DNA from 2 places in the Stenotrophomonas sp. GW821-FHT09E08 genome. Region 1 is predicted to be linked to the other one. Evidence: riboswitches for the same ligand, from Rfam matches in the RefSeq annotation. Region 1 holds a riboswitch; the other holds the start of a gene.
The links. A riboswitch is a leader RNA that binds a small molecule or an ion and turns the genes downstream of it on or off. The one in region 1 is predicted to bind glycine.

Region 1 (15,827 bases):
TCGACCGCCGCAACCACCATCTGTTCCAGCCGCTGCTGTACCAGGTGGCCACCGCCGGCCTGTCCGCGCCGGATATCGCCGCACCGCTGCGCCACATCCTCGGCCACCAGCGCAATGTGGAAGTCCGTCTCGGCGAAGTGGTCACCATCGACAAGCAGGCCCGACAGATCCGCATGGCCGATGGCAGCACGCTGGACTACGACACCCTGCTGCTGGCCACGGGCGCCACCCACGCCTACTTCGGCAACGACCAGTGGGCCGATGATGCCCCCGGCCTGAAGACCCTGGACGATGCCATCGCGCTGCGCCGCAAGCTGTTGCTGGCGTTCGAACGTGCCGAGGCCGAACCGGACCCGGCGAAGAAGGCGGCGTGGCTGAGCTTCGCCGTAGTCGGCGGTGGCCCCACCGGTGTTGAATTGGCCGGCACCCTGGCAGAAATCGCGCGGCATACGCTGCGCAACGAGTTCCGCCATATCGATCCGGCCAGCGCCAAGGTGCGGCTGGTCGAAGCTGGCCCACGCGTGTTGTCTTCGTTCCCGGAAGTGCTTTCGCTGAAGGCGCGCCGGCAGCTGGAAAAACTGGGCGTGGAAGTGTTGACCGGTACCCCGGTGAGCGACATCGACAGCCAGGGCTTCAAGCTCGGTGATCAGTTCGTGCCGGCGCGCACCGTGGTCTGGGCCGCCGGCGTGGCCGCCTCACCGCTGGCGCGCACGTTGGACGTGCCGCTGGACCGCGCCGGACGCGTACAGGTGCAACCCGACCTGACACTGCCTGGCCATCCGGAACTGTTCGTGGCCGGCGATCTGGCCGCACTGAACCAGGCCAACGGCAAGCCGGTACCCGGCGTTGCGCCCGCCGCCAAGCAGATGGGCAAGTACGTGGCCGAGGTGCTCCGCGCGCGCCTGCACGACAAGCCGGCGCCCGGTCCCTTCAAGTACGCCGACTTCGGCAACCTCGCCACCATCGGCCGCATGGCCGCGATCGTGCACCTGGGCCGGCTGCAGCTGTCCGGCGTGCTTGCCTGGTGGTTCTGGCTGGCCGCGCACGTCTTCTTCCTGATCGGTTTCCGCAACCGCATCGTGGTGCTGCTGAACTGGGCCGTGGCGTACTGGAGCTACCAGCGCAGCGCGCGCATCATCTTCGGTGATGACCAGGAAGACCGGCGGCCGAGGCGCTAGGGCCGCACGCATGTTCCTGTAGAGCCGAGCCCATGCTCGGCTCACGGCGCCTTCGGCTTCGGGTACCACAGCGCGTTGACGATCACCCAGCGCTGGTCGAAGCGCCCCATGTGGAAGTAGTCGACGAACCACGGCGTTTCCAGCCGCACCGAGGCCGCGTTGCCGGTCACGTCCAGCACGGTGCAGCGGCGGTCCCATTGATCCTTCGTGGTCTTCAGCGCGCCCTGCTTCGTCAGCGAGACCAGTTCTTCCTTCGACATCCGGCGCAGGCCCAGGCGTTCGTCCGGTGTATCACCGAGCACCGCACGTTTGGCCAGGTCCGGGTGCAGGGAACGGGCGACACGCTGCGGGTCGGCCTCCAGCTGGCCATCCACATAGTCATGGCAGGTGGCTTCGATGGCTGCGATCGTGGCGGCGTCGGCGGCAGGGCTTGCTGCTGCGGAAAGTGCGAACAACAGGGCAACGGTGGACATCCGGGTCTCCAGCGCTGAAGGCTGGGCGATCATGGCATGGCCTGATGCGCCCCATCCACGCATGGCGTGGATCTACTGCAACAGCCAGGCCAGTTTGCGTTCGCGCGGCTGCCGCTTGAGCTCCCATTCGGCACGTGAGGCCGCTGCTCGGTCCGGGTACTCGCGCACCGCCAGGACCCGCAGTGGTGGCCGCGACCGGGTGTAACGCGCGCCCTTTCCGGCCTGGTGGGCAGCGAAACGCGCGTCCACGTCGGTGCTGATGCCGGCGTAGTAGCTGCCATCGCGGCATTCGAGCAGGTACAGGAACCACGGGCGGAGGGACGGTGCCATGCCCGGATTATGCCGTGCTGCACTGCAGCGGATATACTGGCGCCCGAATGCAGGAGAGAGGCGCCGCGCTGGCGCCCGCCGAAGGCGCAGGCTCCCATGATCGCTCAGGCCGGTGGGCTGGAATCCCACCAACCATGCATTCGACTCGCCGAGCTGGAGAGAGGTCACCGGGCACGCCCGGGACGATCCGCCGAAGGGGCACGCGGCCCATGCCGCTGAACTCTCAGGTAAAAGGACAGCGGGAGCGGCACCGGTCATCGTCATCCCGTCATTGCGCAGGCAATGGCGATAGTGGCGCATGGCCGGCCCCACCGCGCCCGGAGCCTGTACCATGCTGTTGTCCATCATCTACCTGATCGCCATTTCCGCCGAAGCCATGACCGGCGCGCTGTCCGCCGGCCGCCGCCGCATGGACCTGTTCGGTGTGGTCATGATCGCCTGCGTCACCGCCCTCGGCGGCGGATCACTGCGCGATATCCTGCTCGGCCACTATCCGCTGGGCTGGGTGAAGCATCCCGAGTACCTGGGCTTCACCGTGTGTGCGGCGCTGATCGCCACCTGGGTCGCACGCTGGATGCACCACTTCCGCCGCACCTTCCTGGTGCTCGATGGCCTGGGCCTGATCGCCTTCACCCTGATCGGCTGCTCGATCGCACGTGAGGCCGGCCATGCCATGCCGATCGTGCTGATTGCCGGCATGCTGACAGGCGCCTTCGGCGGCGTGCTGCGCGACATCCTCTGCAACGAGGTACCGCTGATCTTCCAGAAAGAGCTGTACGCGATCATCGCGCTGCTGACCGGCGCGGCCTACCTGTTGCTGCTGCACTGGGGCGTGGCCGACGCTACCGCGATCCTGTGCTGCCTGGGCGGCGGCTTCGCGCTGCGCCTGCTGGCGATCCACTACCGCTGGGAAATGCCGAAGTTCGTCTATCACGACGAAGTGCATTGATTGCTTGACGGTAGTGCCGGCCGCTGGCCGGAAACACGGCACACGCCCGCAGATTCCAGCCGGTTGCCGGCCAGCGGCCGGCACTACCGATTGCGTTGCATGACGATGGTCATGCGGCATTGGCCAGGGTGATTGGCTACCATTGTCGCCCCGTCGCTGCCGCGACGGCATCCAGCCACGCCGCGCCCGCGGCCCCGCCAGACACTCCCTCCCCGCTGCCCGTGGTGCCGTGAACGCACCGACGGGCCCGCATGTCCCTGCGCGCGCAGGGCGCAGGATGCCCCATGTCTGTCGCCGAAAACTCCCGCTTCCGTCGTGCCCGCCCGTTGCTGATCGTGCTGGGCGTTGCCCTTGCCGGCGGCCTGCTGTGGGGGTTCTGGCCACGCACGGAGGCCGGTGCCGGCGACGATGCACCCGGCAAGACGGTACCCGTGCGCATCGCCCGCGCCAGCGCCGAGCCGCTGGTGCTGCGCCTGAAGGCGGTCGGTACGGTCACGCCGCTGCACAGCGTGGTGGTACGCAGCCGCGTGGATGGCGAACTGCTGCGACTGCATTTCCAGGAAGGCCAGCAGGTGAAGGCCGGCGATCTGCTGGCGCAGATCGACCCGCGCCCGTATGAAGTGAAGCTGGCGCAGGCCAAGGGCACCCAGCAACAGAACCTGGCCGAGCTGGAGAACGCCGAGCGCCAGCTGCAGCGCTACCGCGAACTGCAGAAGCAGAACTACGTGTCCGGGCAGGAACTGAGCGACCAGCAGAGCAAGGTGCGCCAGCTGCAGGGCCGCCGCCTCAGCGATCAGGCGTCTGTTGACGAGGCACGCCTGCAGCTGCAGTACACCCGCATCACCGCACCGGTCAGTGGCCGCGTCGGGCTGCGCCGGTTGGACGTGGGCAACCTGGTACGCGCCAGCGATGCCGAAGGCCTGGTGACGCTGGCACAGACCGCACCGATCAGCGTTCTGTTCACCGTGCCCGAACCCGAGCTGCCGGCGCTGCTCGATGCCGTGCAGGTGCAACCGGCGCTGGCAGTGGAAACCTGGGACCGCGAAGAAGGCCGGCAGCTTGCCAGTGGCGCGCTGTCCAGTGTCGACAACCGCATCGATACCGCCACTGGCACGCTGAAACTGCGTGCGCACTTCGACAACCACGATCTGGCGCTGTTCCCCAACCAGTTCGTCAACGTCCGCCTGCAACTGGGCGAGCAGCGCGCGCTGCTGATTCCCGATGCCGCCGTGCAGTTCGGCAGCCAGGGCAACTACGTGCATATCGTCGACAAGGACAACAAGGCACAGCGCCGCAACGTGGTGCTCGGTCCGGCCGACGATGGACGCGTGGCCGTGCGCTCCGGACTGGTGGCCGGCGACCAGGTGGTGATCGAAGGCATCGACGGGCTGGAAGACGGCACGGCGGTGGAGATCATCACCGAGGAGGCCGCGATCAAGGCCGGCGCATGAATCTCTCGCGCCCGTTCATCCTGCGCCCGGTCGCAACGACTCTCCTGATGGTGGCGTTGCTGCTGTCCGGTGTACTGGCCTACCGCCTGCTGCCGGTGGCCGCACTGCCGCAGGTCGACTATCCGATCATCCAGATCACAACGCTGTATCCGGGGGCCAGCCCGGAACTGACCACACGCACCATCACCGCGCCGCTGGAACGCCAGCTCGGGCAGATTCCCGGTCTGAAACAACTGTCGTCGACCAGTTCCGGCGGCGCCTCGGTCATTACCCTGCAGTTCGGGCTGGAGGTGTCGCTGGGCGTGGCCGAGCAGGACGTGCAGGCCGCCATCAACGCGGCAGGCAGCTTCCTTCCCGGAGACCTGCCGGTACCGCCGGTGTACCGCAAGGTCAACCCGGCCGACACACCGATCCTGACATTGGCGGTGACCTCGCAGGGACTGTCGCTGCCGCAGGCGCACGATCTGGTCGATACGCGCATTGCCCAGCGTCTGGCGCAGCTGCCCGGCGTCGGGCTGGTCAGCCTGGCCGGCGGCCAGCGCCCTGCGGTGCGCATCCAGGTCAATCCAGCGGCACTGGCCGCCAACGGCCTGGGCATGGACCACATCCGTACCGCGATTGCTGCGGCCAACGTCAACCTGCCCAAGGGCAGCTTCGATGGCCCGATCCGAGCGGTGATGCTCGACGCCAACGATCAGATGCGCAGCGTGGCCGAATACCGCGCGCTGGTACTGGCCTGGCGTGACGGCGCGCCACTACGGCTGGGCGATGTGGCCACCATCAGCGATGGCGCTGAGAACCGGCAGCTGGCCGCCTGGAGCGGCACTACGCCGGCAGTTCTGGTGAACATCCAGCGCCAGCCCGGTGCCAACGTGATCGCCGTGGTCGAGCAGGTGCGAGCATTGCTGCCGCAGCTGCAGGCCACGCTGCCGGCCGGCGTGCAGATGGACGTGCTGAGTGACCGCACCGAATCGATCCGCGCGTCGGTGCGCGGCGTGCAGAAGGAACTGGTGCTGGCCATCGCGCTGGTGGTGCTGGTCACCTGGGTGTTCCTGCGCAATCTGCCGGCCACACTGATTCCCAGCGTTGCAGTGCCGCTGTCGCTGGTCGGCACCTTCTCGGTGATGCTGCTGGCCGGCTATTCGCTCAACAACCTCACGCTGATGGCACTGACCATCGCCACCGGCTTCGTGGTGGACGACGCCATCGTGATGCTGGAGAACATCGCCCGCCATCTGGAGGACGGCGAAAGCCCCCGCGAGGCGGCGCTCAAGGGTGCAGCGGAAATCGGCTTCACTCTGGTCTCCTTGACGGTCTCGCTGATCGCGGTACTGATCCCGCTGCTGTTCATGGCCGACCTGGTGGGCGCGCTGTTCCATGAGTTCGCGGTGACGCTGGCGGTAGCCATCGGCATCTCGCTGCTGGTCTCGCTGACGCTGACGCCGATGCTGTGCGCGCGCTTCCTGAAGCCGCATGCGAAGGGGTCAGAGCCCCACGGGGATCTGACCCCGGTCCAGGGGTCGGATCCAGCCAGGGCTCCGACCCCAAAACAAGATGTCTTCGACCGCGTCATCACCCTTTACGACCGCCAGCTGCGCTGGGTGCTGCAGCGCCAGCCGCTGATGCTGCTGGCCACGGTGGCGACGCTGGCACTGACCGTAGCGCTGTACTTCGCCGTGCCCAAGGGTTTCTTCCCGGTGCAGGATGCCGGCCTGGTGCAAGGCATCAGCGAGGCACCACAGGCTATCTCGTTCCAGGCCATGCGCGAGCGCCAGCAGGCGCTGGCGGCGGCCATCGAAGCCGACGAGGCAGTGGCCAGCGTCTCGTCCTACATCGGCGTGGACGGCAACAACGCCACGCTCAACACCGGCCGCCTGCTGATCGAACTGAAACCGCATGGCGACCGCGACGGTGCCGCCGTCGTGATGGAACGGCTGCAGCAGCGCGTGGCGAAGATTCCCGGCATCACCCTGTACCTGCAACCGGTGCAGGAACTGGGCATCGAAGACCGCATCAGCCGCAACCAGTACCAGTTCACCCTGACCACGCCGGATCTGGAAGCGCTGGAAAGCTGGACACCGAAGCTTCTGCAGGCCTTGCGCCAGTCGCCGGCGCTGCGTGATGTGGCCAGCGATCTGCAGATGCAGGGGCGGCAGGCGCGCGTGGCGATCGACCGCGATGCGGCGGCGCGCCTGGGCGTAAGCGTGGAAGCGGTAGCCGATGCCCTGTACGACGCCTATGGGCAGCGCCAGATTTCAACCATCTTCACCCAGGCCAGCCAATACCGGGTGGTGCTGGAAGCCGATCCGTCGCGCCAGCCGGGACCGGAAGCCATCACCGGCCTGCGCGTGCGCAACAGCGCCGGGCAGACCGTGCCGCTGGGTTCGGTAGCGCGTGTAGAGGTGGGTCCGTCCGCGCTGCTGCGTAATCACGTGGGCCAGTTCCCGGCGGCTACGCTTTCGTTCAATCTTGCCCCGGGCGCTTCGCTGGGCGAAGCGGTGGATGCCGTGCTCGCCGCGCGCGCGCAGGTGAATCTGCCGCAGAGCATCGAACTTCGCCTGCAGGGCGCGGCGGCCGCCTTCAGCAGCTCGCTATCGTCCACGTTGTGGCTGATCCTGGCGGCCGTGGTAGTGATGTACATAGTGCTGGGCGTGCTCTACGAGAGCTTCATCCATCCCATCACCATCCTGTCCACCCTGCCCTCGGCCACCGTGGGTGCATTGGCCGCACTGTGGCTGAGCGGACGCAGCCTGGATCTGATCGCGGTGATCGGCATCGTGCTGCTGATCGGGCTGGTGAAGAAGAACGCGATCATGATGATCGACTTCGCGCTGGACGCGCAGCGCACACGCAGCATGTCACCACGCGAGGCGATCCATCAGGCCGCGCTGCTGCGCTTCCGGCCGATCCTGATGACCACGCTGGCCGCACTGTTCGGCGCGGTACCGCTGATGCTGGCCAGCGGTTCCGGCGCCGAGCTGCGGCAGCCACTGGGCTGGGTGATGGTGGGCGGACTGCTGGTCAGCCAGGTATTGACGCTGTTCACCACGCCGGTGATCTACCTGGCCTTCGACCGCCTGCAGCGTGGCCGTGCAGCGGCCCCGACGGGCGCTGACGAGGCACGCGCGTGACCCCCATCGCGCGCCTGGCCCAGGCCTGCGTGCAGCGCCCGGTAGCAACGATCCTGCTGGCGGTGGCACTGGTGCTGGCCGGCCTGCTGGCGCTGCGGCTGTTGCCGGTGGCGCCGCTGCCACAGGTGGACTACCCAGCCATTGAAGTCAGTGCCAGCCTGCCCGGCGCCTCGCCCGAATCGATGGCCGCCACCGTGGCCACGCCGTTGGAGCGTGCGCTGGGCAGCCTGCCCGGCATCTCGCGCATCGATTCGGCCAGCACCCAGGGCCAGACCCAGATCGAACTGAAGTTCGTGCTCGGCCGTGATATCGATGAGGCCGCACGTGAAGTGCAGGCCGCGATCAACCTCGCTCGCGGCCAGCTGCCCAGTGGCATGCCGGGCATGCCGCAGTACCGCAAGGTGAATCCTTCGCAGGCACCAATTCTGGCACTGGCACTGACTTCGGACACGCGCTCGCCAGGCCAGCTGTATGACCTGGCCTCCACCGTGCTGGCGCAGAAGCTGTCGCAGGTACCAGGCGTGGGCGAAGTGCAGGTGGGCGGCAGTGCCTTGCCGGCAGTGCGTGTGTCGCTGGATCCGAACGCACTGAACCACGCCGGGCTGGCGCTGGAAGACGTAGCCCAGGTCATCGCCCGCGCCAATGCGGTGCGCCCGTTGGGTGCGGTGGGGGATGCGCACCAGCAGTGGCAGCTGGAAGCGCCACTGCAGCTGCGCCAGGCCGCGCAGTATCGCGAGTTGGCTCTTAAGGTAAGCGACGACCGCACGCTGCGGCTGGGCGATGTAGCCGCCGTTGCCGATGGCGTGGAGGACCGCTATGCCAGCGGCTTCCACAACGAACGCCCGGCCGTGCTGCTGATCGTCAGCCGCCAACCCGGCGCCAACATCATCGCTACCGTCGATGCCATCCAGGCGCAGCTGCCCCAGCTGCATGCACTGCTGCCCTCCGGCGTGGACATGCGGCTGGTGATGGACCGCTCACCGGTAATCCGCGCCACCCTGCATGAGGCAGAGGTCACCCTGGTGCTGGCGATCGTATTGGTGGTGCTGGTGGTGCTGGCCTTCCTCGGCCACTGGCGTGCTGCACTGGTGCCCAGCGTGGCGATCCCGGTGGTGCTGTTCGGTACGCTGGCGCTGATCGCGCTGATGGGCTTCTCGCTCAACACGCTCTCGCTGATGGCGTTGATTGTCGCGGCGGTGCTGGTGGTGGACGATGCCATCGTGGTGCTGGAGAACATCGCCCGCCATCGCGAACTCGGCGCGGACCGCTGGCAGGCGGCGGTGCGTGGCGCATCGGAAGTCGGTGCCACGCTGCTGTCGATGAACGTTGCACTGGCCGTGGTGTTCGTCGCCATCCTGTTCCTGGATGACTTCGTCGAACGCCTGTTCCGCGAATTCTCGCTGACTCTGGTGGCGGCAATGACGGTCTCCGTGCTGGTCGCGCTGAGCCTGGTTCCGATGCTGTGTGCACGATTGTTCGTGGATGCCGCGCAGCAACCCTCGCGTTGGCAGCGCGGCAGCAATGCACTGTTCGAGCGCGTGCGCGGCGCTTACCTGCGCACGCTGCAGGCCAGCCTGCGCCGGCTGCGCTGGCCGTTGCTGGCCTTCGTTGCAGTCATCGCGCTCAACACGTGGCTGTTCCAGCAGGTGCCCAAGGGCATCGTGCCCAAGCAGGACACCGCGCAGCTGCGCGGCTTCGCCCGTGGCGATGACGGCCTGTCCTTTCAGGCCATGCAACCGAAGATCGATGCGTACAGGAAGCTGTTGCTGTCCGACCCGGCCATCGAGGACATCATCGGCTACATCGGTGGCAGCAACGGGGTCAACAACGCCTTCATCATGATCAAGATGAAGCCTCTGGCCGAGCGAAAGGTCTCCAGCCAAGAGGTGATTGACCGCCTGCGCGCGCGGCTGCCCAAGCTGCCCGGCGGCAATCTCTATCTGTGGGTGGACCAGGACATTCGCCTGGAGGGCGCAGGCAGCAGTGGCAAGTACGAGTTCCAGCTGCTGTCGGCCGATACAGCACCGCTGCGCGAATGGGCGCCGAAGGTGGCTGCCGCGCTGCGTGGCCTGCCCGAACTGGTGGACGTGGAAGCACAGGGCGAAGCAGGCATGCGCCAGGTGATGCTGGACATCGACCGCGAAGCAGCCGCGCGCCACGGCGTGGACCTGCGCACGGTGGCCAACATGCTCAACAACTCCTTCAGCCAGCGCCAGGTCGCCACGCTGTACGACAGCCTCAACCAGTACCGCGTGGTGATGGAGCTGGACCCGAAGCACACCCAGGACCCGGGCACGCTGTCACGCCTGCAGGTGATCGATGGCAACGGCCAGCGCATTCCGCTGTCGAGCATCGCCAGCTGGCGCTATGGCATGGCACCGGACCGGGTGTACCACAGTGAGCAGTTCGCCTCGATCTGGATCGAGTTCGCGCTGGCACCGGGGGTGGGCCTGGAACAGGCCACGCAGGCAATCGATGGTGCGATGTCGAAACTGATGCTGCCACGTTCGGTACAGGGCAGGCTGTCCGGTGAGGCCGGCGGCCTGGAGCAGCTGCGTTCGCGCCAGCTGTGGCTGGTGCTCGGCGCCACGCTGGCGGTCTACCTGGTGCTGGGCATCCTCTACGAGAGTTTCATGCAGCCGCTGGTGATCCTGTCCACCTTGCCCTCGGCCGGCATCGGCGCACTGCTGGCGCTGTGGCTGTTTGGCAACGAACTGAACCTGATCGCGCTGCTCGGTCTGTTCCTGCTGGTCGGTGTGGTGATGAAGAACACCATCCTGCTGGTGGACTTCGCGCTGGCCGGCGAGCGGCGTGGCCTGACTGCACGGGACGCGGTGATGGAAGCAGCGCGATTGCGCCTGCGGCCGATCCTGATGACCTCGCTGGCGGCGCTGCTGGGCACGCTGCCACTGATGCTGGCCAACGGCGAAGGCTGGGAACTCCGGCAACCGCTGGGAATCGCCATTGTGGGCGGGTTGCTGGTCAGCCAGTGGCTGACGCTGTACACCACCCCGGCGATGTACCTGGCGCTGTCGCTCATGCGCAGCGCCAGGCGCATCGCCGGTGCAGATGGGCCGGTCTCCAACTCCGACCGGCCCTGATCGCGGCCGCACCCCCGCAGGCGCTGGCCGCCATCCACACACGTGCCGCACTCAGGCGGCTTCGGACACCTTTACGTCGCGACGGGCGCGCACGGCCGCAGCCAGTCGCTCCAGCACCGTCACGGTGGTGTCCCAGTCGATGCAGCCATCGGTGATGCTCTGCCCGTAGACCAGCGGCTGGCCTTCCACCAGCTCCTGGCGACCACCGACCAGATGGCTCTCGATCATCACGCCAACGATGCGCTGTTCACCGTCTTCCAGCTGAACGGCGATGTCGTCGATCACCTTCGGCTGGTTCTCCGGGTTCTTCAGGCTGTTGGCGTGGCTGGCATCGATCATCAAACGCGTCGGCAGCTTGGACTTGGCCAGCACCTGGCAGGCCTCGGCAACGCTGCCCGCGTCGTAGTTCGGCTGCTTGCCACCGCGCAGGATCACATGGCAATCCGGGTTGCCGGTGGTCGACACGATGGCCGTGCCGCCCTGCTTGGTGACCGACAGGAAGTGATGCGGATTGGATGCCGCACCCACTGCGTCAGCGGCGATCTTCACGTTGCCATCGGTGCCGTTCTTGAAGCCGACCGGGCACGACAGCCCCGAAGCCAGCTCGCGGTGTACCTGGCTCTCGGTGGTACGCGCACCGATCGCGCCCCATGCCACCAGGTCGGCGATGTACTGCGGCGAGATCACGTCGAGGAACTCGACACCGGCAGGCAGGCCGAGCTTGTTGATGTCGCGCAGCAGGCCGCGGGCGATGCGCAGGCCCTTGTCGATCTTGAAGCTGCCGTCCAGGTCCGGGTCGTTGATCAGGCCCTTCCAGCCCACCGTGGTGCGCGGCTTCTCGAAGTACACGCGCATGACGATTTCCAGTTCGCCGGCCAGTGCGTCGCGCAGCGGCTTCAGGCGCTGGGCGTACTCAATGGCAGCGTTCGGGTCGTGGATCGAGCACGGGCCCACCACCACCGCCAAGCGGTCGTCACGGCCGTGCAGGATCTGGTGCAGGGCCGCGCGCGAGGCGCTGACGGTGTCGGAAGCTTCATCGTCACAGGGCAGCATCGCCAGCAGCTGGGCAGGCGGTGTCAGCGGTTCGATGGTGCGGATACGCAGGTCGTCGGTGTGCGGGGGCATTGCGGGAGATCTCCGGAACGTTGGGGGTCCCCAGCGTGGCGGCATGAAAAAAGCCGCCAGGTTCGCTGGCGGCTTTCGGGAATGCGTCTGAAGCTTTCTTCAGGGTGAGCGCAGTCCTTCCTCCGCCAGTGGCTTCGGAAAGTAATACCAGTAAAAGCTGGTGGGGGCTGCGTTCATGGGTTGTATTGATAGCACAGCTTTTGCGCAGTGCAAAATGTTTCATCCGCAACTGGGAACGCGGTTCAGCGATGGGCCCGTCTGGGACGACTACGCGGCGGCACGCATGCGAAGTCGCTCATCTGCCATGCACTTCCACGTCCAGCAGCAGGCCTTCATGGATGTCCGCCCAGCGCTCCAGCACGCGGTCCAGCTCCTGCCTGGCTTCGTCCAGCTGCTCGGGGTTGAGCAGGGAGCGCGCGGTGTAAAGATCGGAGACCAGCTGCCGCAGGGTCGCTTCCGGAATGGCCACCGACGGCCCTTCCTGCCCCGGCACCTGCAGCGCCGGGCTGGCACCAAGAGGGCCGAACAACGTGACCTGGAGCTTGCTCTGCATGATCAACTTCCCTGCGGACGGACATGGGCAATGCACTGTTTACCGTGTCTCGGTGACAGGCGCATGTGCCATCCATGCCGTGGGCTGGGCCATGCGAGCGCTCTTCGCGTCGTTACAGCGCAGCCAGATCAGCCAAGTGCTGGGCCATGCCGTCCACCGCGCCTACCGCATGGGTGGTGGTGAAGTAGTCGTGCCAGCCGGTGGCGGCGATGCCCGCCACCAGCGCGTCGGCCTCCTCGCGGCTGGCGCAGCGCCAGACCGCGTAGAACTGCTCACCACTGCCGCGCGGTACGCCCGTGGCAATGCGGCCCATCGCCAGCGGCATGATGCGGGCCGGATCGAACTGCTGCATACCGGCGCCGATGAGGGCGAAGAAGGCCGCGCGTTGTTCGGGAGGCAGCGTGGTCCAGGCGGGGGTGGCGCTGTAGAGCTCGATGAGCGTGTGCGGCATGGTGGTCTTCCCTGAGGTGGTCGATTGGCGTCCGCCGGGCATGGCCCGGCGCTACCGGGATTGCAGCGAGCGCAGTGCGCGCTTGCGGATGTAGGCATTGGCAGCGCTGTCGCGTTCGCGCTGCCAGCGTGTGCAGAGATCAAGCAGCCACTGCGGCTGCGTCCTGCCAGCATCGTTGAGCCAGTTGCCAACCGAATCCTGCACATAGCGCTCGGGATCGTCGGCGAGTGCTTCCAGCACCGGCAACGCAAGTTCCGGACGCTGCTTGAACAGCGCGATATGCGTGGCCCAGACGCCGCGCGGGCGCAGCGCCTCGCAGGCGAAGCGACGCAGGTACGGCGATGCGTCATGCGTCCACGGCTGCAGGTACTCAAGCGCCTGCATCGGCGCAGCAACGATGTCGGCACGCAATGCCAGCCACGCCCATTCGCGCACGCCGAAGTGCGGGTCATCGGCCAGCGGTCGCATCGCCTGCAGCTTCGTTGCCAGCGGTGTAGAGGCATCGCTGCCGATCAGATAGCAGGCCCAGCCGCGCACGGTGTCAGAGCTGTGAGCCTGCCAGCGCGCAGGTGTGCCCTGCCCCGCCCCGCGCAGCAGCTGTGCGGCCAAACCCATGCGTCGGGTGATGCCCTTTCCCGCAGCGTCGCGCACGCGTTGCAGCAGGTCCGGTCCAAGTGCGGGGGCTACCACCTGCAGCAGCGCAGCGAAGTCCACTGCAAGGCACTCGGCCAGATGGGTCGTCGCGACGCTGCCACGGTTGAGCGCACGCAGGCGCTCTGCGGCGATGGCACCGCTCATGCCGCAGCCTCACGCCCGGCGTCGGTGTGCTGCCAGACCTTGTGCAGCAGCTGCGAAAGCTGCTGCTGTTCGCCAGCTTCGAGCCCATTGAACAGGCCACCGATCCACTGCGTGTGCTGGTCGAACAATGACTCGGCCAGACGCGCGCCCTTTGCGGTCAGCACGATCTGCAGGCGGCGGCCATCCTCGGCATCGCTGCGACGCTGCAGCAGGCCTTCGCGCTGCAGGCCATCAAGCAGGCCGCTGATGGTGGCGCGGGTGACGCCTGCGCGCTCGGCAAGTTCATGCGGCGGCAGCGTGCCACCTGCACCGTGCAGCAGGAACAGCACGATGAAGCGCCCCTCGCTGAGACCCTGTGGCGCCAGACGTGTGGCGCAGTCGCGATCGATCGACGATGACAGCGACAGCAGCTGGAAGCAAAGGCGCAGCTGCGCGACGTTGGCATGGCCTCGTCGCTGTGCCTCGTCCAGCAGGGCATGGTGCTTGGCTTCGAGCATCATCGATACCCACATGATTAGACGCCTAATCATAAACCAGGAAGATGACGTCCAGTCAATCGACATGCGATGTCAGGAGGCCGATCCCAGCACCAGGCGTGCGATCAATCCCCCTCCGTCACGTTGCAGCAGCTGCAGTTCACCCGCATGCCGCCGTGCCACGTTGGCCGCGACGGCCAGACCGAGGCCGGTCCCACCGGTGGCACGACTGCGCGAGCTTTCGCTGCGCTGGAAGGGTTGCAGCAGGCGCACGCGATCGGCCTCGGCGATGCCCGGTCCGCGATCCATCACGTCCAGCTGCACGCGATTGCCTGCCATGGCAACCCGCAGGTGCACGGCACCGGCATAACGAGCGGCGTTGTCGATGAGGTTGTCGATGGCCCGCCGCAGCAGGAGCGCATCCCCCTGCCACGGCAGCACGTCCGGTCCCTCTGCTGAAATATCGACACCGCGCAGCAAGGCGCTCTGCACGCATTCCTCCAGCAACGCGGCCACGTCCAGTGCTCGCAACTCCAGCGGTTGCAGCTCCCCGCGTGCGTAATCGAGCACCTGCTCGATCATCGTGTCCATGCGCTCGATGTCGGCCACCATCCGCGCTGCCTGTGGCGGCGGTGCAAACTCCGCACGCAGGCGCAGGCCGGTCAGCGGCGTGCGCAGGTCGTGCGCCACGGCCGCCAGCATGCGGGTCATGTCCTGCGCCTGGTCGCGCAGGCGCTCACGACCGCTGCTGATCGCTGCGGCCAGCACCTGCACCTCGCGTGGGCCATCGTCCGGCAGCGGCGTCCCGTCCTGCAGATCAACCCGCGCGCTGGCTTCGGCCAAGCGGCGCAGGGGCCGCCCGATGCGGAGCGACGCCCAGGCCGCCAGCGGCGCCAGCAGCAGCGTGCCGGCCAACAGTGCAAGCAGAACCTGACCGCGCCAGGCCGCCAGATCACTGTGATCGCTGCCGACCACCTGCCAGCGATCATCGGCCCGGCGCACACCCAGCTCGAACGGCGGCCACTGCATGGCGGTCAGCAGGGCCGCCTGTGACGTCAGCACTCCGGCACGCCCTGAAGCATCCAGCACCGTACCGCCCTCGATGACCTGCACATCGGGGGCCTTGCCCTGCCCGGCCCAAACCAGGCGCACGTGATCCACCGGTACACCCAGCTGCAAGGCGGCCAGCTCGGTCAGCCAGTCGCTGCTGCGGCCTTCCGGTGCCGAACTGACGACCGATAGATGCAGCCCCAGCGGCGCCGCCGCACGTTCCCCCCGCAGCACCTGCAGAGCCTGATCCAGGCGCATCGGCGGCGGCGCCGGTCGTGGCATCCAGCCCACCACCGCCACGCTGACCAGGGTGGCCAGCAGCAGGCTGGTGAGAGCCAGCATCGCGATCCAGCGCGCAGTGGACCAACGGGCACTCACAGCACCTGGACCTCGGCATTGAAGCGATAGCCTTCGCCGCGCAATGTCTGTACCAGGGCTTCAGCGCCGGGCGCGGCCTGCCCCAGCTTCCGACGCAGGCGGCTGATTGCCAGGTCGATGGCACGATCCACGCTGTCGCTCGGCTCGCCGCGGCTCAGCTGCAGCAGCTGCTCGCGCGCCAGCACCCGCCCGGGACGTTCGGCCAGCACCAGCAGCAGAGAGAACTCACCGCGGCTCAGTACCAGCTCCGCTCCATCCGGCGCGATCAGGCGGCGTTGTTCGGGCAGCAGCCGCCAGCCGGCGAAGCGCAGCTCACTCGCCACCTGGGTGCGCAGCTTGTCCTGCCGGCGCAGCAGCGCACGCACCCTTGCCAGCAGCTCACG
Region 2 (15,827 bases), on a different contig from region 1:
CGCGCCACGTCGGCACCGGTGAACACCATGCGGTCCAGGGAAGGGGAAAGAACGCGGCGCTCCTTCAGCGCCACCTCGAACAGGCGGTAGGTCTGCTGCGCAGCCATGGGGGTACCTCATGCGACGACATCGGATTGGCTGGCTGTCGTGCATCCACGCACCGGCTGGCTGGAATGCCCAGCCTAGTCCGGTTGTCCGCGGCTGCAAGGATGTGCCGGCATCCCCGCCAACCCTACCCCTGCACGCTGCTCAATGGCCCGTGCAGGCTGCCTGCGCCGCGCGCTCGCGCTGGTGTTCCCAGTACCAGAACACGAAGCCGGCGCCGAAGAACGCGGCCTGGCCCAGCGCCAGGTGCAGCGGGCTGGCGCTGAGCAGCGGCGACACCACGCCGGCCACCACGGTACTGATCATCAGCTGCACGAACGCCTGCAGCGACGAGGCCAGGCCGCGCTGGTGCGGGTACATGTCCAGCACCGCCAGCGCCAGGATCGGGAAGATCAGCGCCATGCCCATGCCGCCCAGGAAGATCGGCATCACCGCCCACGGCAGTGCGAACTGCGGTGCCAGGCCGACGTAGCCGATGTTCAGCAGCACCGACAGCGCGCACAGGCCGAAACCGATGGCGACCTGTCGCGTAGGGCTGCTGTGCCCGGCCATGCGCCCGGACAGGAACGAGCCGGTGGTCATGCCGCCGATGGTGGGAATGAACAGCCAGGCGAAGCCGCCCTCGCCCAGGTGCAGGTGCTGCATCACGAACACCGGCGCCGAGGAGATGTACAGGAACACGCCACCGAAGCCGATGCTGCCGGCCAGCGCCAGGCGCAGGAAACGCGGATTGAAGCCAATGCGCACGTAGTCGCGCAGCAGCACGCGCGGTGACAACGGCACGCGCGCCTCGACCGGATGGGTTTCCGGCAGGTAGCGTGCAGTGGCCGCCAGCAGCACCAGCGCGAACACCACCAGGAACCAGAAGATCAACGGCCAGCCAGCGCCGCTGAGCAGGATCCAGCCACCGATGATCGGCGCGATGGCCGGGGCGATACCGAACAGCATCGACACCTGGCTCATCAGCCGCTGCGCGTCGTGGCCGTGGTACAGATCGCGGATTACCGCGCGGCCGACGATCATGCCCACGCCGGCGGACAGGCCCTGCAGTGCGCGGAACGCCAGCAGCGTGGTCAGGTCGGTAGACAATGCACAGCCCACCGAGGCGCCAACGAAGATCACCAGACCGCCGAGGATCACCCGCTTGCGGCCCCAGGCGTCGGACAGCGGTCCATGGGCCAGGCTCATCAGGCCGTAGAACAGCAGGTAGACGCTGATGGTCTGCTGCACCGCCACTTCGTCCACCGCCAGGCGCTGGGCCAGCTGCGGGAACGCCGGGAAGATGGTGTCGATCGAGAACGGACCGAACATGGCAAGGCCAGCAAGCAGCAGGGCCATGCGGCGGGTGGAAGGAGCAACAGCGGCGGTCATGGAGAGGCGTCCGGCAGGGCCATGCGCGGCACGCACGGCGGGCGCCAGTCCCCTGAAACAGGGACAGCGCCAGATGAATTCGGGTATCCGCCCATCATAGGTGGGGATTGCGCCCCGCGCCATGCACGGATGCACAAAACGCACGGCCGGGCCATCGGCCATTCAGGCGCAGCGGCGCCTCCCGGGAGCGGCCGGCCGGCGCGCAACGGGCTATAATCGGCGGGCAACACGGTGGGAGAAGCGGAACACCGCTGCCGAAGGCGCAACGCCCGTAATCGCTCAGGCCCGATACCACCCGTAACAGAACTCTGGAGAGACCGGTTCAATCCGGCGCCGAAGGGGCAAGAAGCAGCGGTCCGCCGCGCTTTCAAACTCTCAGGCAAAAGGACAGAGGGGCGCCCCGCAGACCGCCGACCGGCGGCTTGTGCCCGTGCGTGTGCCCTTTCCTGACGGATCCTTCGCCATGTCCCAGAACACCCCTTCCCTGCGTGAGCTCGAGCATCATTCGGCCTTCGTCGAGCGCCACATCGGCCCCAACGATGCCGAGATCGCGCAGATGCTCGGCGTCATCGGCCACGCCTCGCTGGATGCGATGACCGATGCCATTGTGCCGGCCAAGATCAAGTCGCCGGCACCGCTGGCGCTGCCGGAGTCGATCACCGAAGTGCAGGCGCTGGCGAAGATCCGCGCGATCGCCGACAAGAACACCGTACTGCGCAGCTTCATCGGCCAGGGCTACTACGGCACCCACACGCCGAACGTGATCCTGCGCAACATCCTGGAAAACCCGGCCTGGTACACCGCCTACACCCCGTACCAGGCGGAAATCTCGCAGGGCCGCATGGAAGCGCTGATCAACTTCCAGACCCTGTGCGCCGACCTGACCGGCATGGAAATCGCCAACGCCTCGCTGCTGGACGAAGCGACCGCCGCCGCCGAAGCGATGACCCTGGCCAAGCGCTCGGCCAAGTCGAAGTCGGACACCTTCTTCGTGCACGACGCCGTACACCCGCAGACGCTGGAACTGCTGCGTACCCGCGCCGAACCGATGGGCATCGTGCTGCGCGTCGGCACCCCGGCCGAAGCGCTGGAAGCGGAAGCCTTCGGCCTGCTGCTGCAGTATCCGGATACCTTCGGCCAGGTGGGCGATTACAAGGCGCTGGTCGATGCGGTGCATGCACGCGGCGGCCTGGTGGCGGTTGCCACCGACCTGCTGGCGCTGACCCTGCTGACCGCCCCCGGCGAATGGGGCGCGGACATCGTGGTCGGCAACAGCCAGCGTTTCGGCGTGCCGTTCGGCTTCGGTGGCCCGCATGCTGCGTTCATGGCCTGCCGTGACGCCTACAAGCGTTCGATGCCGGGCCGCCTGATCGGCGTCTCGATCGACGCGCAGGGCAACCCGGCCTACCGCCTGACCCTGCAGACCCGCGAGCAGCACATCCGTCGCGAGAAGGCCACGTCCAACATCTGCACCGCGCAGGTGCTGCTGGCGGTGATGGCCTCGATGTATGCCGTCTACCACGGCCCGGAAGGCCTGACCCGCATCGCGCGCCGCACCCACCGCCTGGCTTCGATCCTGGCTGCGGCACTGCGCAAGGCCGGCGTGCAGGTCGGTGGTGACTTCTTCGACACCCTGCATGTCACCGGCGTGCACGCCGATGAGATCCACGCCAAGGCCCGTGCCGCCGGTTACAACCTGCGTGCGATCGACAGCGACTCGGTCGGCATCAGCCTGGACGAAACCACCACCCGCGCCGACATCGTGGCCGTGGCTGCCGTGTTCGGTGCTTCGCTGGACGTGGACGCACTGGATGCCAGCACCGCCGACGCCCTGCCGGCCGGCCTGCTGCGCCAGTCTGAATTCCTGACCCACCCGGTATTCAACACCCACCACAGCGAGCACGAGCTGCTGCGCTACCTGCGCTCGCTGGCCGACAAGGACCTGGCGATGGACCGCACGATGATCCCGCTGGGCTCGTGCACCATGAAGCTCAACGCCACCGCCGAGATGATTCCGGTGACCTGGCCGGAGTTCTCGCAGATCCATCCGCTGGTGCCGGCCGACCAGGCGCTGGGCTACAAGGAACTGATCGACTCGCTGGAAGCGATGCTGGTCGAATGCACCGGCTACGACGCAGTGAGCCTGCAGCCGAACTCCGGCGCGCAGGGCGAGTATGCCGGCCTGCTGGCGATCCGTGCCTACCACCGTTCGCGCGGCGAAGACCATCGTGACATCTGCCTTATCCCGGACTCGGCGCACGGCACCAACCCGGCCTCGGCGCAGATGTGCGGCATGAAGGTGGTGGTGACCAAGACCGACGCCAACGGTAACGTCGACGTCGAGGACATCCGCCTCAACGCCGAGAAGTACAGCGACCGCCTGGCCGCGATCATGATGACCTACCCGTCCACGCACGGCGTGTTCGAGGAAGAGGTGGTGGAGATCTGCGAGATCATCCACAAGCACGGCGGCCAGGTGTACACCGACGGTGCCAACATGAACGCTCTGGTCGGCGTGGCCAAGCCGGGCAAGTGGGGTTCGGACGTTTCCCACCTGAACCTGCACAAGACCTTCTGCATCCCGCACGGCGGCGGCGGCCCGGGCGTTGGCCCGTGCGCGGTCAAGGAGCACCTGGCGCCGTTCCTGCCGGGCAAGCTGGGGGACCACGGCCCGGTCGGCATGGTCAGCGCGGCCAGCTTCGGCAGCGCCTCGATCCTGCCGATCAGCTGGATGTACATCGCGATGATGGGTACCGAAGGCCTGCGCAAGGCCACCCAGGTCGCCCAGCTCAACGCCAACTACATCGCCAAGCGCCTGGCTCCGCACTTCAAGACCCTGTACACCGGCCGCAACGGCCTGGTGGCACACGAGTGCATCCTGGACGTGCGCCCGCTGGAGAAGACCAGCGGCATCGGTGCCGAAGACGTGGCCAAGCGCCTGATCGACTTCGGCTTCCATGCCCCGACCCTGAGCTTCCCGGTGGCCGGAACGCTGATGGTCGAACCGACCGAAAGCGAATCGCTGCATGAGCTGGATCGCTTCATCGACGCGATGATCCAGATCCGCGAAGAGATCACCGCGATCGAAGACGGCCGCCTGGACCGCGAGGACAACCCGCTGAAGAACGCGCCGCACACTGCCACCGCAGTGACCGCCAGCGAGTGGACCCACGCCTACCCGCGTGAACTGGCTGCGTTCCCGCTGCCGAGCCTGAAGCTGCAGAAGTACTGGCCGCCGGTGGCTCGCGTCGACAACGTGTACGGCGACAAGAACGTGATGTGCGCCTGCATCCCGGTCGATGCCTACAAGGATGATGAAGTCGAGGCTTGATTCCTCGCTGCATCGGTAAAGAAAACGGCCCGCGCAAGCGGGCCGTTTTCATAAGGGCGTGTGGACCAAGGTCCACACCCACAAACTTCCGATCACGGATCCGGCATCTGCCCCAGGCTCAACTGCCACGACACGCCGAAGCGGTCCTGCACCCAGCCGTAGCGGTTGCTGAAGTCATAGTCGCCCACCGGCATCAACCAATGGCCGCCCTCGCCCAGTGCGCGTGCGGCACGTTCGAACTGCTCGGCGCCGGAACACTCCACGAACAGCGAGATCGATGGCGAGAAGGTGAAATCGTGCACATCCAGGCTGTCAAAGCACAGGTAATGGGTGCCGCCGAGCAGGAAGTTGGCCTGGCGCACCTGCCCCGGCACGCCGGCACCGGCGCCGTCCGGATGGCGCTGCATTGCCAGCAGGCGGAAATCGGCGAAGGCTTCGGCGTACAGGGCCAGGGCGGCCTCGGCCTGGCCGGTGAACATCAGGAAGGGGCGACTGCGCAGCATGCGGTACTCCTGGTCGACGGGCCGGTGACGGCCCACACGATCAGGATGGCACGGCGGATGTGCAGCCCCCGTGGTAGTGCCGGCCGCTGGCCGGCAGCATCAATCACGCCTCGCGCATGCGCCGTGCGATGGCACTGCCGGCGGCGATCGTGGCGGTCAGCGCCACCATCGACAGGAACTGCAGCCGGGTATGCGACTCGCTCAGCAGCAGGCCGAAGATCAGTGCCAGGATGCCCAGCGCACAGACGGTCAGCCATGGGAAACCGGCCATGCGGAACGGCAGGCGGGTGCCGAGGCGGTCGGCGCGGCGGCGCAGCACCAGCTGCGAGACCAGCGACAGCGTCCACACCAGCAGGCAGGTGGAACCGACGATGTTCAGCAGCACCGGCAGTACCCGGTCCGGGAACAGCAGTTCCATCACCGTGGCGGCAAAGCCGAACAGCACGCTGGCCAGCACGGCGATCACCGGCACCTGGCGCGGGTCGGTCCAGCCGAGCACGGCCGGCGCTTCACGACGCTGCGCCAGCGAATACATCATGCGCGAGGCGCCGTAGAGGTTGGCATTGAGCGCCGACAGCAGCGCGATCACGGCGATCAGGGTGATGGCCGTACCTGCGCCCGGGATGCGGGCGATATCCAGCACCGCAGCGAACGGCGACTTCAGCGCCTCGCTGGTCCACGGCACCACGGCGATGATCACGCTCAGCGAGCCGATGTAGAACACCAGGATGCGCCAGGCCACGGTGCGGATGGCACGGGCGATGCTGCGCTCGGGATCTTCGGTTTCGGCTGCGGCGACCGCCACGATCTCGGTGCCGCCAAAGGCAAAAACGACAACCAGCAGTGCCGCGCCAATACCGGCCAGCCCCTTGGGCGCGAAGCCGCCATGCTCGGTGAAGTTGCTCAGGCCCGGCGAGGTCACCTGCGGCAGCCAGCCCATCAGCAGCGCCACGCCGATGGCGATGAAGGCCAGGATCGCCGCAACCTTGAGGATGGCGAACCAGAATTCGAACTCGCCGAAGTTCTTCACTCCGAGCAGGTTGATCGCGGTGAAGAACAGCATGAAGGCCAGCGCAGCCATCGGCACCGGTATCACCGGCCAGACCGAGGCCAGCAGCCCGGCTGCGCCGACGGCCTCGGCGGCGATCACGATCACCAGCTGCACCCACCACAGCCAGCCCACGGTGGCGCCAGCGGTAGCGCCCATGGCGTCGGCCGCATATACCGAGAACGCACCGCTGGTCGGTTTGGCCGCCGCCATCTCGCCCAGCGCGTTCATTACGATGATCACCAGCGCGCCAGCCACCAGATACGACACCAGCACCGCGGGACCGGCCGCCTGCACACCCACGCCCGAGCCGAGGAACAGGCCGGCGCCGATGGCGCTGCCCAGCCCCATCATGATCAGCTGGCGGGGCTTGAGCGAGTGCCCGAGGCGGGACGGCGAAGCGGTCGGAATCGAGTTGGGCATCGGCAGGGCTGGCGGCGGCTACAGGGGCGACACCTTACCCTGTCCCATGCCCACGGGGATAGGCACAGCGCAGCAGGCGGCTCAGGCCAGCGCTGGCTCGCCGACGTTCCCACCAATACGGGCCCGGTAGGCTCGCGGCGAGAAGCCGGTTTCAGCCTTGAACTTGCGGGTAAAGGCGCTCTGGTCGCTGAAACCGCAGGCCTGGCCGATGCAGGCGATGCTGTCGTCGCCATGCAGCAGGTGCATGGCCATCTGGATCCGCAGCCGGGTCAACACCTGCTGCGGGGTCATCTGGAACACTTTGCGGAAACTGCGCTCCAGCTTGGACAGCGAGAAGCCGGTGATGTCCAGCAGGGTCTGCATGCGCACGTTCTCGGCGTAGTGCGCATTGAGGTGGGCCAGCGCCAGCCGCAGCTGCTCGTACTGGGCGCCCAGGCTGTCCTTCTGGCCAAGGTCCCGGGAAATGCCGATCAGGCCCTCGATCGCCCCGTCGACCACCAGCGGGCGCTTGCAGGTCAGGCACCAGCCCGGTTCGCGGTTGGCGAACAGGTGCAGCTCCATCAGGTTCTCGATCACCTCGCCGGACAGCACACGGGCGTCCTGGTCGACGTAATCCGCACTGAGGCCGGTCGGGTAGATCTCGGCCGCGGTACGGCCGATCACGTCCTTGCGCGCACGCAGGCCCAGCCGTCGCAGCATGGTCTGGTTGACGTAGGTGTAGCGGCCCTGGCGATCCTTCATGAAGAACAGCACGTCCGGAATGGCGTCGAACAGGGCTTCGATGTCGGCGGGTTCGACTCGCATGCGGCAAGCATACCCGAGCCGCCGATTTCCCTGCGCGTTCACCCCCAGGGGACTGGGGATTAACGCCACCCGCGCCAGTGTCCGGAGTCTGCCCCTACCCGCTCCAGGAGAACCTCCATGGCCGCCAGCAAGCCGACCGGCAAGCGCGCTCCCGCCACTCCCTCCGCCGACCGTGACAGCCGCGGCCAGGGCGATGAACTGCATCAGCTGGCAGGAGGCGCCCATCCGGTACTGACCAGCAACCAGGGCATCCCGGTCGTCGACAACCAGAATTCCCTGCGCCAGGGGCCGCGTGGGCCGACCTTGCTGGAAGACTTCCTGCTGCGCGAGAAGATCACCCACTTCGACCACGAACGCATTCCCGAGCGCATCGTCCACGCGCGCGGTTCGGCTGCCCACGGCTTCTTCGAACTGACCCGGTCGCTGGGCAAGGTGACCCGGGCGAAGATCCTCACCGAGGTCGGGGTGAAGACGCCGGTGTTCACCCGCTTCTCCACGGTTGCCGGCGGCGCAGGCTCGGTCGACACCCCGCGCGACGTGCGCGGCTTCGCGGTGAAGTTCTACACCAGGGAAGGCAACTGGGACCTGGTCGGCAACAACATTCCGGTGTTCTTCATCCAGGATGCGATCAAGTTCCCCGACCTGATCCATGCGGTGAAGATGGAACCGGACCGCGCGTTCCCGCAGGCGGCCAGCGCGCACGATACGTTCTGGGATTTCGTCTCGCTGATGCCCGAGTCGATGCACATGATCATGTGGGCGATGAGTGACCGCACGATCCCGCGCTCGCTGCGCACCATCGAAGGCTTCGGCATCCACAGCTTCCGCCTGCTGGATGAGGAAGGAAATTCCACCTTCGTCAAGTTCCATTGGCGTCCGAAGCTGGGGCTGCAGTCCACGATCTGGGACGAGGCGCTGAAGCTGCAGGCCGCCGACAACGATTTCCACCGCCGCGACCTGTTCGAGGCGATCCAGCGCGGCGACTTCCCCGAGTGGGAGCTGGCCGTGCAGCTGTTCACCGAAAAACAGGCCGATGGCTTCCCGTTCGACCACCTGGACCCGACCAAGATCATCCCCGAGTCGCTGGTGCCGCTGCAGGTGATCGGACGCATGGTGCTGGACCGCTGGCCGGACAACTTCTTCGCCGAGACCGAGCAGGTCGCCTTCTGCCCGGCCAACGTGCCGCCGGGCATCGATTTCAGCAACGACCCGCTGCTGCAGGGGCGGCTGTTCTCCTATCTGGATACCCAGCTGATCCGCCTGGGCGGACCGAACTTCAACCAGATTCCGATCAACGCACCGAAGTGCCCGTTCGCCAACCACCAGCGCGATGGCCACATGCAGATGCAGGTGCCGAAGGGGCGCGTGGCCTACGACCCCAGCTCGCTGCAGGAAGACAGCCCTCGCGAGACGCCTGCCGGTTTCCGCAGCCACGCCAGCGCCGATGATGGGCGCAAGGGCCGCACCCGCGCGGAGAGCTTTGCCGACCACTACAGCCAGGCGCGGATGTTCTTCCGCAGCCTGGAAAAACCGGAACAGGCGCACCTGGCCTCGGCGCTGGTGTTCGAGCTGTCGAAGGTGGAAACCGAGAAGGTGCGCGTGCGCACCGTCAGCCATCTGCGCAACATCGACGAAGGCCTGGCCAAGCGCGTGGCCGACGGGCTGGCACTGGGCACCCTGCCCGCCCCGGCACCGACGGCAACCCCTGCACAGGACCTGCCCGCCGCACCCGAGGTCCGCGTGATCGGCCGCAACAAGCCCCTGCTGCAGGGGCGCTGCATCGGCATCCTGTTCGACGAGGGCTCCGACACACGGGTGATCGCCACTCTGCGCAAGGCCGCCGAAAAGGCCGGCGCCAGCGTCAAGCTGATCACACCTAAAATCGGTGGTGCCACACTCAGCGACGGCAAGGTGCAGGCCGCCGATGGACAGCTGGCCGGTACCCCGTCGGTGGTGTTCGATGCAGTAGCGGTAGTGCTGAGTGCCGACGCCGGCAAGGCCTTGGCCAAGGAAGCGGCAGCCGTGGGCTTTGTCAGCGATGCCTGGGCGCACCTGAAAGCCATCGCCAGTGACGAAGGCGCACAGGCCCTGCTGAAGGCAGCGCGCGTCGGCAACGATGCCGGCACCGTGGAGGCCGAAGACATCAAGGCCTTCATCGCCGCTGCCGCCACCCGCCAGTGGGCCCGCGAGCCGAAGCTGCGCCTGCTGGCCTGACCATCCGACAGGAGAATCCCCATGCCCCGTGGTGACAAATCCGCCTATACCGACAAACAGAAGCGCCAGGCCGAGCATATCGAAGAGAGCGAGCGCGAACGTGGTGCCAGCGAAGGCACCGCCGAGCGCATCGCCTGGGCCACCGTGAACAAGCAGGATGGTGGTGGCAAGCGCAGCGGCGGCGCGCGCAAGGCAACGAAGAAGGTGGCCAGAAAGACAACGGCGAAGAAGGCTTCCGCAAGCAAGGCGCCTGCAAAGAAGGTGGCGAAGAAGACCGCTGCGAAAAAGACGCCTGCGAAGACGACCGCCACCAGGAAGACTGCTGCAAAGAAGGTGGTGAAGAAGGCCCCTGCGACTGTCCCTGCAAAGAAGGCGGCCGCCGCGAAGGCAACGCAGAAGAGCGCCTCACGCAGCACCGCAGCGAAGAAGGCCGCGAAGACCCGTGCAGCAAAAAAGGTGGTACGCAAGACCGCGGCGAAGAAGGCCGCACGCACCCGCGCCGGCAGTTAGCCGGTAGCGGGCAGCGCCCTCACCCAACCGGCCACCACTGCGGCGGCCGGTTCGGCACAGGCCTGCAACAGCAGATGCGGCCCTTCAAGGGCAACATGCCGCGCGTCCGGCAGCAGGGTCTGCAGCTCGGCTACGCTCGGCGGCCACAGCTGCCGGTCATGGCCCGCCTGCAGGCACAGCGTCGGCACCCCGATCTGCGGCAGCAATGCGCGTACGTCCACCCGCAGGGTCGCTGCGGCGCGCTGCCGCAACGTGGTCGCTGGAATCTGAGCCAACGCATCGCGCAGCATCGACGCCCTGCATGCGGGTCATCGCATGCAGGGCGTTATCCAACATCGCGCTGCCGTTGTCCTACGCCGCGCGTGCAGGCACGATGGGCATGCGCGCTCCCTGCTCCAGCTGGAATACCGACACCGACGTGGTCAGCGCATGCGCCTGCTCTTCCAGCGCGCGGCTGGCAGCGGTCGCCTCTTCCACCAGCGCAGCGTTCTGCTGGGTCACCTGGTCCATCTGCACCACCACCTGGTTGACCTGCTCGATGCCGGCCGCCTGTTCCTTGCTGGCGGCGGCGATGTCGCTCATCAGCTGGGTGGTACGCGAGCTCGCCTGGGCCACGCGGGCAATGGCGGCTTCCGATTCCACGGTCACGGCCAGACCACTCTGCACCTTGGCGGCGGCGTCCTCGATCAATTCCTTGATCTCCTTGGCAGCGACACCGGCACGCTGTGCCAGCGTACGCACTTCGCTGGCCACCACCGCGAAGCCGCGGCCCTGTTCGCCGGCACGCGCCGCTTCCACAGCAGCGTTCAGCGCCAGGATGTTGGTCTGGAAGGCGATGCCATCGATCACCGTGGAGATTTCCGAAATGCGCGCCGAAGACTGGTCGATCTCGCCCATCACCGTGGCCATCTGCGCCATGGCCTGCTCGGTCTCGCGCACGGCAACGCCGGCCGCATGCGCTTCGCTGTCGGCCTGACGTGCCAGCTCGGCGTTCTGGCGCACGGTCGAGGTCAGCTCTTCCATCGAGGCGGCAGCCTCTTCCAGATTCGCGGCCTGTTGTTCGGTACGGCGCGACAGATCGTTGTTGCCGGCCGCCAGTTCCTGTGCCGCGTTGTTGATGCTGTCGGCGGCCACCTGGATGCCACGCACGATTCCGGTCAGCTGCGTGGTGGTGGCATTGGCATCGTCACGCATGCGCGCGAACACGCCCTCGTACTCGCCCTCCATGCGCGCGGTGAGGTTGCCATGCGAGATGGCGCGCAGCACGTCGGAGACATCGGCGATGCTGGCCTGCGAACTGGCCATCATGCCGTTGAGGTGGTTGACCATCGCCTGGAACTGGTACTGGAATGCCGCGGCGTCGCCACGCACGCTGAAATCGCCAGCGCGCGCGGCACGGGCCAGTTCATCGATCTGCGCGTTGATCGCCATCAGGCTCTGCTTCACCGCCGCCAGGGTACGGGTCAGCGTGCCCTTCTCACCCGGGTACTCGGGCAGATCGCGGCTGAGGTCGCCGATGGCATAGCGCTGCATCACCTCGGCCATCAGCAGCTGCACCTGCACGTGCGATTCGACCAGGTGGTTGGTGGCCTGCACCATGCGGCCGAAGTCGCCGGGGAACGCACTGGCGTCCATCCGGTAACGGATCGCGCCGGCTTCATGCTGCTCGGCCATCTGCAGCTGCGCGCCGATGGCGGCCTGCACGCTCTGGCGCACGCTGGCCATGGCCTCGCCGAGCTGGGTCAGCTCGTCACGGCCACCCAGGCGGAATTCCTGGTCCAGTTCACCCTTGGACAGGCGCTCGGCCAGCTGCACTGCACGCGCCAGCGGGCCGGTCATGCTGCGACCGATCAGCACCGATGCGGCGATGCCTGCCAGCAGCGCCACCCCACCCAGCACCAGCAGCTGCAGCAGGCTGCGCTCGCCCAGGCGGATCGCCTCGGCAGCGGCCTCGCGGCTTTCCTTTTCTTCATAGGCCACGCCATCGGCCAGTGCCTTGTTCCAGCCATTGGCCGCTTCCTGCACCGGGCCCAGGGTCAGCGCTACGGCGCCGGGGAAATCGCCCTGTTCCATCAGTTCGCTGGTCTGCTTGTTGAGCGGACGGGCGATCGCGCGCTTGGCGGCGATGGTCTCGCCGATCACCTTGCCTTCGGCATCGCCGGGCAGGGCCTGGTAGGCCGTCCAACTGGCCTCGTAGCGCTTGACCAGATCGGCGATGCGCTGCTCGTCGTTGGCACGGTCTTCGCCCTGGCGGATCAGCATCTCGCGGCGCACGACCATCATCTGGTTGTTGGCATCAAGCATCTCCGACAGCAGCCGCACCTTGGCTACGCCGACCTCGACCACCTGCTCCATCGCACGCTTCTGCACCATGGTGGCGGTGGCACCGGTAGCGACCACGGCGGCAACCAGCAGCAACAACAGGCCAAAGCCAAGCCCAAGACGCCAGGCGACCCTGACGTTCCTCAAGTAGTTCATGGGGTGAATCCAAAACGGGGGGGATGCGCCCATATCGGCCCGCCAGCCCGGAATCTTGATCGCCTCCCGCTCGACCGCGTCGGAAGCCGTTCACCTTGGTGAGATCCGGCCTCCCGCTTCTGCGGCGGGAGGATGGCCCGGCGGCGCGGCCCCACTGCTCATGCTGGCATCAGTTTTCTTTCACGGCGGCTGCGCAGCCTCTACGGGCAGGGTGGAGGCGAGATCTGCCTGGAGATGCCCATGCCCGTATGCCGCCCCGCCCTGCTCGCCCTGTCGCTGCTGATGTCGCCCGCTTTTGCGCAGACGCCCCCGCCCGCCGGCCTGCCAGCACCCATCGCCGAAAAGGCCGGCCTTGACACGGCGGCGCACTCGCCCCTGCACGCCCAGGTGCTTCTGGACCGCGCCAATTTCTCTCCGGGCGAAATCGATGGCGAAGTGGGCAGCAATCAACGCCGCGCGGTGTCCGGCTTCCAGGCAGCGCACGGACTGACGGTCAGCGGCGAACTGGACGACGCCACCTGGAAGGCCCTGCAGGCCGACTCGGTCGGCCCCCTTGCCAGCTACACGCTGACCGCAGAGGACGTGGCCGGTCCGTTCGTTGCGGTTCCCAAAAAGCCCGCCGACCAGGCCAAGCTGAAGGCACTCGGCTTCAGCAGCGTGGAGGAATCGCTGGGCGAACGCTTCCATGCCGCACCGGAGCTGCTGAAGGCGCTCAATCCCGGTGTGGATCTGAGCAAGGCCGGCAGCCGCATCCAGGTGCCCAATGTTGCGCCCGCTGCATTGCCCAAGGCCGCCAAACTGGTGGTCGACAAATCCGACTCCACCCTGCAGCTGCTGGACGCGCAGGGCAAGGTGATCGCGCAGGTACCGGTGTCGTCGGGCAGCGAGCACGACCCGCTGCCGATCGGTGAGTGGAAGATCCTCGGCGTCTACCCGGACCCGCCATTCCACTACAACCCGAAGCTGTTCTGGGATGCCAGGAAGGGCGATCGCAAGGCCACGATTCCGCCCGGGCCTAACAATCCGGTCGGCCGGGTCTGGATCGACCTGTCCAAACCCCATTACGGCCTGCACGGCACGCCGGTGCCCGGCCATGTCGGCAAGACCGAATCGCACGGCTGCGTGCGCATGACCAACTGGGATGCGCTGCGCGTGGCTGCAGCGGTGGATACCTCGGTACCGGTCGTCATGCAGGAGTGAGCCGATGCGACTAGCGCAATTGATCGTACTGGGGCTGGTGATGGGCGTGGCAGCCGGATGGTGGCTGCAGCGCGATGGCGCGCCGTCCGATGACAGGGATGCCCGCCCCCTTGCAGTGGCGCAGACCTCCGCTGCGGCCGACAGCGCCCGTGCCGTACCCGTGGAGCAGGCGACAACGGCAATCGCCGCGCCCGCCCCAGCAGCAACGGGCGACACACCCTCCGGTCTGCTGCTGCCGGTACAGGGCATTGCACCGTCGCAACTGCAGGACACCTTCACCGACGCACGCAGCGAAGGCCGCGTGCACGATGCGATCGACATCATGGCTACTGCCGGCACACCGGTGCTGGCGGTGGCCGATGGCCATGTCGAGAAGCTGTTCGACAGCGAACGCGGCGGCCTGACCATCTATCAGTTCGAACCCAGCGGTCGCTGGTGCTACTACTACGCGCACCTGCAGCGCTACGCCGACGGCCTGGCCGAGAAGCAGACCATCAAGCGCGGCGATGTGATCGGTTACGTCGGCAGCACCGGCAACGCCAACCCCGCAGCCCCGCACCTGCATTTCGAAGTGCACGTGCTGGGCCCGGAGAAGCAGTGGTGGAAAGGCGAGTCGATCAATCCCTATCCATTGCTGACAAAAGGGGACGGAGGGGATTAAGTCGCAACCCGCATGGTCTGGTCGTGGCGCCTAGGCAGCGCGTGGACGCTGCCTGCGCAGCGCGATGGTGAAGATCACCAGTGCGATGCCTGGAACCAGCAGCAACAACGCCGCCACCTTCCAGAAAAAGAACGGCCACAACCACACATAGTCCAGGTCGGTCAGCTTCAGCACGTCCATCGGCGGCAGCAGTTCCACCGAGGCCGCGCGACCGGCCAGCGCCGGGTCGACCTCCAGCACGGTCAGCCGCAGCCAGGAACGACCGCGCGGCAGCGCATCCCCTCGGCCATAACCGAAATACGAGGCGGCAAATCCACCAGGTTCAACCGATTCCAGCGCGCGGGTGATGTCGGAGCACGGCGCGCCCGAGCGCGTGTCGGCGCGGAAGTCAGTCTGATCTGTCGGGGTTTCCGCGCGCAGGCGTACCTCAGGATCGATCACCGTGGCAGTACCGTCATCCGCATAACGCAGGCGCAGCCGAAGTTGGTCATCAATGAAACGGTAGACCGTGATCTCGGCCGTCGTACCCGGGTTCAGCACCAGAGGCAGCACCTGCGTGCGTGAGGCCACGTGATTGGCGATCGCGCCCAGCACCAGCACCACGCAGGCAAGCGCCCACAGGCTCCACAGCACCCACAGGGTGATCCGCACTACTGTCTCGCCCTTCACGCTGACATCCTGGTCATCGCGTCGCTTCCCCGCTGGCCTTGGCGACACAGTAACGAAAAAGCCCCGCTTTCGCGGGGCTTTTTCTTCCAGCGGTGCCGGGCAGAACCCGGCATCGCCGCATCACTCAGGCGAACGGATCCTGCAGGACCATGGTGTGGTCGCGGTCCGGGCCGGTGGAGACGATGCTGATCGGGCAGCCGGCCAGCTCTTCCAGCGAACGCAGGTAGGCGCGTGCGGCCGGCGGCAGGTCATCCCAGTTGGTGATGCCGTGGGTGTTTTCGGTCCAGCCCGGGAACTCCAGGTACACCGGGGTGCACTCTTCCCAGCCCTGCGCGTCCAGCGGCGCGTACTCGGTGCGCTTGCCGTTGTACTCGTAGGCGATGCAGACCTTCAGCTTTTCCATGCCGTCCAGCACGTCCAGCTTGGTGATGCACAGGCCGCTGATGCCATTGATGGCCACGGCGCGCTTCAGCGCGACGATGTCCATCCAGCCGCAGCGACGCGGGCGGC

Region 2: another riboswitch for glycine. It lies ahead of gcvP (aminomethyl-transferring glycine dehydrogenase); the one in region 1 lies ahead of AC07M7_RS07245 (trimeric intracellular cation channel family protein).

Annotation. Positions count from the first base shown of each region.
Region 1 covers NZ_JBWKOO010000004.1:63,692-79,518, forward strand. The annotation lists gene AC07M7_RS07230 (NAD(P)/FAD-dependent oxidoreductase) at 1-1,178, shown strand, start outside; gene AC07M7_RS07235 (nuclear transport factor 2 family protein) at 1,220-1,651, opposite strand; gene AC07M7_RS07240 (GIY-YIG nuclease family protein) at 1,724-1,981, opposite strand; glycine riboswitch at 2,022-2,111, shown strand; glycine riboswitch at 2,125-2,230, shown strand; gene AC07M7_RS07245 (trimeric intracellular cation channel family protein) at 2,313-2,930, shown strand; gene AC07M7_RS07250 (MdtA/MuxA family multidrug efflux RND transporter periplasmic adaptor subunit) at 3,215-4,381, shown strand; gene AC07M7_RS07255 (multidrug efflux RND transporter permease subunit) at 4,378-7,512, shown strand; gene AC07M7_RS07260 (efflux RND transporter permease subunit) at 7,509-10,613, shown strand; gene AC07M7_RS07265 (3-deoxy-7-phosphoheptulonate synthase) at 10,665-11,738, opposite strand; gene AC07M7_RS07270 (hypothetical protein) at 12,034-12,291, opposite strand; gene AC07M7_RS07275 (DUF6616 family protein) at 12,404-12,742, opposite strand; gene AC07M7_RS07280 (DNA alkylation repair protein) at 12,794-13,540, opposite strand; gene AC07M7_RS07285 (MarR family winged helix-turn-helix transcriptional regulator) at 13,537-14,037, opposite strand; gene AC07M7_RS07290 (sensor histidine kinase) at 14,110-15,408, opposite strand; gene AC07M7_RS07295 (response regulator) at 15,441-15,827, opposite strand, start outside.
Region 2 covers NZ_JBWKOO010000002.1:453,263-469,089, reverse strand. The annotation lists gene AC07M7_RS04535 (siderophore-interacting protein) at 1-107, opposite strand, end outside; gene AC07M7_RS04530 (multidrug effflux MFS transporter) at 250-1,476, opposite strand; glycine riboswitch at 1,775-1,877, shown strand; gene gcvP (aminomethyl-transferring glycine dehydrogenase) at 1,940-4,807, shown strand; gene AC07M7_RS04520 (VOC family protein) at 4,900-5,310, opposite strand; gene AC07M7_RS04515 (amino acid permease) at 5,414-6,781, opposite strand; gene AC07M7_RS04510 (AraC family transcriptional regulator) at 6,863-7,585, opposite strand; gene AC07M7_RS04505 (catalase) at 7,703-9,799, shown strand; gene AC07M7_RS04500 (hypothetical protein) at 9,821-10,309, shown strand; gene AC07M7_RS04495 (alpha/beta fold hydrolase) at 10,306-10,599, opposite strand; gene AC07M7_RS04490 (methyl-accepting chemotaxis protein) at 10,661-12,787, opposite strand; gene AC07M7_RS04485 (L,D-transpeptidase family protein) at 13,022-13,987, shown strand; gene AC07M7_RS04480 (M23 family metallopeptidase) at 13,992-14,648, shown strand; gene AC07M7_RS04475 (hypothetical protein) at 14,679-15,317, opposite strand; gene AC07M7_RS04470 (adenylosuccinate synthase) at 15,442-15,827, opposite strand, start outside.